One region of the Paenibacillus sp. FSL H8-0332 genome, then DNA from elsewhere that is predicted to be linked to it. Evidence: a T-box and tRNA genes for the amino acid it is inferred to sense, from the RefSeq annotation. Region 1 holds a T-box; the other holds one or more tRNA genes.
The links. The T-box of region 1 lies ahead of pheS (phenylalanine--tRNA ligase subunit alpha). A T-box ahead of a tRNA ligase gene usually reads a tRNA of that ligase, here a tRNA-Phe.
Positions count from the first base shown of each region.

Region 2: it has a tRNA-Phe gene. The T-box ahead of pheS (phenylalanine--tRNA ligase subunit alpha) is inferred to sense a tRNA for this amino acid. The anticodon was not compared.

Region 1 covers NZ_CP150145.1:1,586,351-1,590,078, reverse strand. The annotation lists gene pheT (phenylalanine--tRNA ligase subunit beta) at 1-969, opposite strand, end outside; gene pheS (phenylalanine--tRNA ligase subunit alpha) at 1,321-2,355, opposite strand; T-box leader at 2,415-2,703, opposite strand; gene NST43_RS06855 (hypothetical protein) at 2,911-3,728, shown strand, end outside.
Region 2 covers NZ_CP150145.1:6,072,410-6,076,137, reverse strand. The annotation lists rRNA gene NST43_RS26335 (23S ribosomal RNA) at 1-1,392, shown strand, start outside; tRNA gene NST43_RS26330 (tRNA-Asn) at 1,455-1,530, shown strand; tRNA gene NST43_RS26325 (tRNA-Ser) at 1,534-1,623, shown strand; tRNA gene NST43_RS26320 (tRNA-Glu) at 1,655-1,726, shown strand; tRNA gene NST43_RS26315 (tRNA-Val) at 1,732-1,807, shown strand; tRNA gene NST43_RS26310 (tRNA-Met) at 1,841-1,914, shown strand; tRNA gene NST43_RS26305 (tRNA-Asp) at 1,924-2,001, shown strand; tRNA gene NST43_RS26300 (tRNA-Phe) at 2,023-2,098, shown strand; tRNA gene NST43_RS26295 (tRNA-Thr) at 2,114-2,189, shown strand; tRNA gene NST43_RS26290 (tRNA-Tyr) at 2,196-2,281, shown strand; tRNA gene NST43_RS26285 (tRNA-Trp) at 2,287-2,360, shown strand; tRNA gene NST43_RS26280 (tRNA-His) at 2,388-2,463, shown strand; tRNA gene NST43_RS26275 (tRNA-His) at 2,512-2,587, shown strand; tRNA gene NST43_RS26270 (tRNA-Gln) at 2,608-2,682, shown strand; tRNA gene NST43_RS26265 (tRNA-Gly) at 2,689-2,763, shown strand; tRNA gene NST43_RS26260 (tRNA-Cys) at 2,772-2,845, shown strand; tRNA gene NST43_RS26255 (tRNA-Leu) at 2,875-2,953, shown strand; partial or broken gene NST43_RS26250 (MFS transporter) at 3,079-3,312, opposite strand; gene NST43_RS26245 (TetR/AcrR family transcriptional regulator C-terminal domain-containing protein) at 3,662-3,728, opposite strand, start outside.

The DNA.
Region 1 (3,728 bases):
CAGGCCAATTGCGCCTGAACCATCGGCAATAACCAGCATCTGCGGCTCCAGCTTGCGATCTTGTCCGTCAAGGGTAACCAGTCCTTCCCCTTCACGGGCAAACCTTACACCGATGGTTCCGCCCTGGAGCTGCCCGCCGTCAAATGCATGCAGCGGCTGTCCGTATTCCAGCATCACATAGTTGGTGATGTCTACGATATTATTAATCGGACGTACCCCGGCCGCCATCAGGCGGTTCTGAATCCACAGCGGGGACGGCGCGGTCTTCACTCCGGCAATATAACGCACGGCATAATGGCTGCAGAATGCCTCGTCCTCAATTGTAACCGTGATGGAGTCCGCTGCCTTGCCGCCCGTTTCCACGAGCTCTGCCGCCGGATCAGCCAGCTTCAACTCGCGGCCCAGCACCGCGCTTACCTCATAAGCGGCACCGATCATGCTCAGGCAGTCGGAACGGTTCGGCGTCAGGTCGAAATCAAGGATTTCGTCATTCAGTCCAAGCACCTTAAGAATATCCTGGCCCACCTCTGTATGCTCAGGCAGCACGAGAATGCCTTCCTGCAGCTCTTTGGGCAGCAGCTTGTCGTTGAGGCCCAGCTCTTTGGCCGAGCAGATCATTCCCTGCGACAGCACACCGCGCAGCTTGGCTTTTTTGATCTCCAGGCCCGGTAGCTTGGCGCCTACCAGCGCGACCGGAACCTTCTGCCCAGCCGCGACATTCTTCGCTCCGCAGACGATCTGCAGATCCTCACCCTGCCCTGCATCGACGATACAGATATTCAGCTTATCGGCGTCCGGGTGCTTCTCTTTGGATTTCACGTAGCCGGTCACAATCCCGGAAATCCCTTTGTTGCGGCGTTCTACTCCGTCAATCTCGATGCCGGCGGTGGTGATTTTGTCCGCCAGCTCATCTGCGGTCACCCCTTCCAGCGATATATAATCGGCCAGCCAGGCGGTTGATACTTTCATAATCGCACACTTCCTTTTTGTTTCAGATGTATTGATCTCCATGGCGGCCTGCGCTTCGCGCACGGAAGCGGATATACAACAAGCCATAGTGCCAACTTCGTCCTAACCCAAATTCCTGTATTCCAGTGTTCCTCCAGAGAATATTTGGACTTCCGGCCGCTGTTGTGTTTGGATTTCCTGATTAGAACCGCTTCTCGCGGTAGAAATCCAAACACAAAGGCGGTCGCTTCCGCTCCTACAGTTCCAAAATTCCCCTCCGGTCCTTCTATTACAGTCATTCCTCTAGAACTGCCGTCGTCCCTCCGGCTTATCTGTATCCGGCCCGCGCCCCCGCGCACACCCGCCAAATCCCTAAATACCCTTGAACTGCTTCACAAAGCCCATATCATTCGTGTAGAAGTAGCGGATGTCGTCGATGCCGTACTTCAGCATCGCGATCCGTTCAGCGCCCATGCCGAACGCGAAGCCGCTGTAGATTTCCGGATCATATCCGCCCATCCGCAGCACATTCGGGTGCACCATACCGGCGCCGAGAATCTCCAGCCAGCCGCTCTGCTTGCAGAGACGGCAGCCTTCGCCGCCGCATTTGAAGCAGCTTACATCCACCTCAACGCTAGGCTCGGTGAACGGGAAGAAGCTTGGACGCAGGCGGATGCCTGCACTAGGCCCGAACATCTCCTTCATGAACTGCTGCAGGGTGCCCTTCAGGTCGCTCATGCGGATATTGCGGCCGATCACCAGGCCTTCAATCTGATGGAACTGGAAGGAGTGGGTCGCATCGTCATCGTCACGGCGGAATACTTTGCCCGGACAGATCACTTTGACCGGAGTCTCACCATTCATCGCCTGCATGGTACGGATCTGAACCGGCGAGGTCTGTGTGCGCATCAGAATGTCTTCCGTAATATAGAAGGAATCCTGCATATCGCGGGCCGGATGGTTCTTCGGAAGGTTAAGCGCCTCGAAGTTGTAATAATCCGTCTCTACTTCCGGTCCTTCCGCAACCTGGTAGCCCATGCCGATGAAAATATCCTCGATCTCCTGGATCACCCGGCTGAGCGGATGAATCCCGCCCTGCGGCATGCCGCGGCCTTGCAGGGTTACATCGACCTTCTCCGCATTCAGGCGATTCTGCGTCTCCTGCTGCTGGAACAGCTCCTGCTTGGCGCCGATCACCTCTTCAATGGCGCTGCGCACCAGATTGGCCACCTGGCCGATCACCGGACGCTCCTCCGCGCTTAGTCCGCCCATACCGCGCAGAACCTCTGTCAGCTCGCCTTTTTTGCCAAGGTATTTGACGCGCAGGTCATTCAGAATCTGCGGATCGGATACCGCCTGCAGCTTCGTCAGTGCCTCAGCCTTCAGTGCTTCCAATTTGTCTTTCATGGCTTGTACTGCCCCCTCAAATCTCGTATTGTTCAACAAAAAAAGGCCTTTTCTCCCGGTAAAGGGACGAAAAGACCGTGGTACCACCCTTGTTAGACGGCCGTACGCTTCCCTTAAGAGCAATATTCCCTCTTTCGGTGCGGCAAAGACCTGTCTCACTTTATACAGAAATAACGGTCTGCGGCCGGTCTCCCCTACTAGCACTCTTCAAGGAAGCCTTGAAGCACATTCAGGGAACTGCTCCGGAGTGAACTTCGGCAGCTCTGCTCTCTTAGAAACGCTCTCAATCTGCGGCGCTTCCTCCCTGTAAGCCAGGCACTGCGTACTCTTCTCCATCAATGCATTTTGCGGATGATTAACATAAACTTCGAGAAGATATGTCTATTCATTATATGCAAAAACTGCCCGTTTGACAAGCAGCGCAAAGTCCGCTTATTTTTTTATCTTCTTTTAAGCTTCCTTTAAGCTTCAGCGCGGTTTGACGGCTTTTTTTTCAGCGGACATTCAGTCAATGTTGATATTTTGCCTTATGAGATCATAGAAGGAGGGAATTACATGCTTACACGAAAAAAAGCATTTGTTCTGCTGCTGCTCAGCACATTTGCCGCAAGTCAGACCGCAGGAAGCCCGGGAACCACGGCCTATGCTGCTTCATCCGCTTCAACGGCTGCCCTAGCAGCAAGCACGGTCACGGAAGTCTCCACACTTAATGGTCTAAGTTCGCTCAAGCTCGGCACCGCGCTTCAGGTGAAGCTAAGCCATGTAGGGATTCAGAGCCAAACCGGCGGCAATATTCTCACCTACACGCTTACCTATACCAACAATGCCGGCAGCAGTGTCAATCTGGCGGACTATTTCTCCAAAATTGTAACTGCGGGCGGCAGCGTCATCAAGGGAATACCGGTCAGCGCAGACAGCACGGTCAAGAAAATCCCCGCAAAGCAGAGCACCAGCCTTACATACTACGCGAATATTGGAACAGCCGCCTCCGTCAAAGGGCTCAAAATCAACATCTACGGCTGGAATTTCAGCGCCGCTAATTATGAACAGCGCATAGGCACATTCACGGTTCCTTCCAATTATTCACTGTCCTCGCTTACAGGGGAGACCCGGAAGGTTGAACTCGGCGGCATTACAGCCGGCACCAAAGCCGAGTCCGTGCAAATCTACAAATATAACGGCAAAGTCTATGCCAAGGTCGGGCTTAGCCTAACCAATCTGGGTACCAAGGTGCTTACAGATCCGGGCTATACCTTGTACCTGAAATCCTCGGGCGGCTCTGTCTTCACACTTACACTGGATGACAGCAGCTCCGAGTTCAAGCTTCAGCCTCAGGAGAAAAAGACGCTCTATTATATGACCGAGATTCCCTC
Region 2 (3,728 bases), 3.1 Mb from region 1:
GTAGGCAAATCCGCACACTACTAAGGCCAGGCTGTGATGGGGAGCGAAAATTACAGTAGCGAAGGTCATGATCTCACACTGCCAAGAAAAGCCTCTAGCCAGGAGAAGGTGCCCGTACCGCAAACCGACACAGGTAGGCGAGAAGAGAATTCTAAGGCGCGCGGAAGAACTCTCGTTAAGGAACTCGGCAAAATGACCTCGTAACTTCGGGAGAAGAGGTGCCTCGGTAGGGTGAATAGCCCGAGGGGGCCGCAGTGAAAAGGCCCAAGCGACTGTTTAGCAAAAACACAGGTCTGTGCGAAGCCGTAAGGCGAAGTATACGGGCTGACGCCTGCCCGGTGCTGGAAGGTTAAGGGGAGTGGTTAGGGGCAACCCGAAGCTGTGAACCGAAGCCCCAGTAAACGGCGGCCGTAACTATAACGGTCCTAAGGTAGCGAAATTCCTTGTCAGGTAAATTCTGACCCGCACGAATGGCGTAACGACTTGGGCGCTGTCTCAACGAGAGATCCGGTGAAATTTTAATACCTGTGAAGATGCAGGTTACCCGCGACAAGACGGAAAGACCCCATGGAGCTTTACTGCAGCTTGATATTGAATTTGGGTACGATCTGTACAGGATAGGTGGGAGCCGTTGAGGCAGGAGCGCAAGCTTCTGCGGAGGCGCCGTTGGGATACCACCCTGATCGTATCTAGGTTCTAACCTAGTGCCCTTACCGGGTACGGGGACCGTGTCAGGCGGGCAGTTTGACTGGGGCGGTCGCCTCCTAAAGAGTAACGGAGGCGTTCAAAGGTTCCCTCAGAATGGTTGGAAATCATTCGCAGAGTGCAAAGGCATAAGGGAGCTTGACTGCGAGACCTACAAGTCGAGCAGGGACGAAAGTCGGACTTAGTGATCCGGTGGTACCGCATGGAAGGGCCATCGCTCAACGGATAAAAGCTACCCTGGGGATAACAGGCTTATCTCCCCCAAGAGTCCACATCGACGGGGAGGTTTGGCACCTCGATGTCGGCTCATCGCATCCTGGGGCTGAAGTAGGTCCCAAGGGTTGGGCTGTTCGCCCATTAAAGCGGTACGCGAGCTGGGTTCAGAACGTCGTGAGACAGTTCGGTCCCTATCTGTCGTGGGCGCAGGAAATTTGAGAGGAGCTGTCCTTAGTACGAGAGGACCGGGATGGACGTACCGCTGGTGCATCAGTTGTTCCGCCAGGAGCATGGCTGAGTAGCTACGTACGGACGGGATAAGCGCTGAAAGCATCTAAGCGTGAAGCCCCCCTCAAGATGAGATTTCCCAGTATGTAAGACCCCTTGAAGACGACGAGGTAGATAGGTTGGAGGTGGAAGTGCAGCAATGCATGGAGCTGACCAATACTAATCGGTCGAGGGCTTATCCAAATTTCTAACACGCAGATTCATTTCGGATTCAGTTTTCAGGCGATTAAGCCTGATATGCATATTCCCTGATAGCTCAGTTGGTAGAGCACTCGACTGTTAATCGAGTTGTCACAGGTTCGAGTCCTGTTCGGGGAGCCATATGGAGAGGTGTCCGAGTTTGGCCGAAGGAGCACGATTGGAAATCGTGTAGGCGCCACAAGCGTCTCGAGGGTTCGAATCCCTCTCTCTCCGTAGCAATACCTTACAAGTAATAGAACAGCGTGGCTCGTTGGTCAAGGGGTTAAGACACCTCCCTTTCACGGAGGTAACATGGGTTCGAATCCCATACGAGTCATATATGGAGGCTTAGCTCAGCTGGGAGAGCATCTGCCTTACAAGCAGAGGGTCGGGGGTTCGAACCCCTCAGCCTCCACCATCTATCTTTAACCGAATAGATTTTGTTCAATGACGCGGGGTGGAGCAGCCCGGTAGCTCGTCGGGCTCATAACCCGAAGGCCGCAGGTTCAAATCCTGCCCCCGCAATATTACTTTGGAACCGTGGTGTAGTTGGCCTAACATGCCTGCCTGTCACGCAGGAGATCGCGGGTTCGAATCCCGTCGGTTCCGCCATTTTTACCAAAATATTTATATGGCTCGGTAGCTCAGTCGGTAGAGCAAAGGACTGAAAATCCTTGTGTCGGGGGTTCGATTCCCTCCCGCGCCACCATATACAACTTAATATGCCGGTGTAGCTCAATTGGTAGAGCAACTGACTTGTAATCAGTAGGTTGGGGGTTCAAGTCCTCTCGCCGGCACCATACCGTGGAGGCTTAGCGAAGTGGCCAAACGCATCAGACTGTAAATCTGCTCACGTACGTGTTCGGTGGTTCGAATCCATCAGCCTCCACCATTTTTAGGGGCATAGTTTAAAGGTAGAACAACGGTCTCCAAAACCGTTGGTGTGGGTTCAATTCCTGCTGCCCCTGCCAAGTTATTTCATATAAAAGAATCATATGGCGATCGTGGCGAAGTGGTTAACGCACCGGATTGTGGTTCCGGCATTCGTGGGTTCGAGACCCATCGGTCGCCCCATTTCTTTTATAAGAGTAATAAGGCATAACAATTAAATAGCTTTACATGGCGACCGTGGCGAAGGGGTTAACGCACCGGATTGTGGTTCCGGCATTCGTGGGTTCGAGACCCATCGGTCGCCCCATTTTCTTTTAAAAAATATATTGGGGATTAGCCAAGCGGTAAGGCAACGGACTTTGACTCCGTCATTCATAGGTTCGATTCCTATATCCCCAGCCATTATATGCGGACGTGGCTCAGCGGTAGAGCATCGCCTTGCCAAGGCGAGGGTCGCGGGTTCGATTCCCGTCGTCCGCTCCATTTAATCTGGTGCCATAGCCAAGTGGTAAGGCAAAGCTCTGCAAAAGCTTTATCCCCAGTTCAAATCTGGGTGGCACCTCCATTATTTTTCTGGAAATTATATATGTATACGCCGGCGTGGCGGAATGGCAGACGCGCTCGACTCAAAATCGAGTGGGAAACCGTGGAGGTTCGAGTCCTCTCGCCGGTATACGCTAAAAGAGTTCATCAGAGTATACCTCCGATGAACTCTTTTTTTTATATTCGCAGTGTCTAAGATCTAAGTAATCATCAGTTGCTTAAGTGCTTAAGCGCTTGAGTGCTTATCTCATGAACTTACTTCGCAGCACCAACAAATTGATTTCTGGCTGCACCTAGACCAACGATGCCAAGAAGAGCAGAGGCGCCGACCATTATCAGGAGTGGAGCGCTCCAACTATGACTGGCATCATGCAAGTATCCAATCAGCGCCGGGCCGATGGCTGCCAGCAGATATCCGATGGATTGGGCCATGCCCGATAATTCAGCCGCCTGTTGGGCACTTTGGGTACGCAAGCCGAAGAACAATACGGGAGGGGAACTGAGGAGAATGGCGACACTAAGGATTGAGATGGAAGGAAGCATCGGCTGATGAAGAAAAAATTCGGACCTGTCAGAATTAGAGCAGATTTCCAGGGAGAAAAGGAAGGTTCAATTTTATCTCAGATTGATGCTGGGATTAGGCTCAACCTGTGGTGTGATGGTACCTATAGAACCTTTTTTCACGACTTTAAATGAGCTTTCAGCTCAAGAGGCCGTACTTTTACAAGCAGCAAAGGATCAAAAGGATCGGTCAGAATGAAATTGGAACAAGATGAATGTTGGAAAAAGAGCAGAGAAGCGGCCTTCAAAACAGGGGGACCGCTTCATTTTTTATGATTTATAATTCTTTAGAGTAAAATGCTTTGGATACTGCCTCTGTCGCTTTATCAATAAAGGCTGCAACT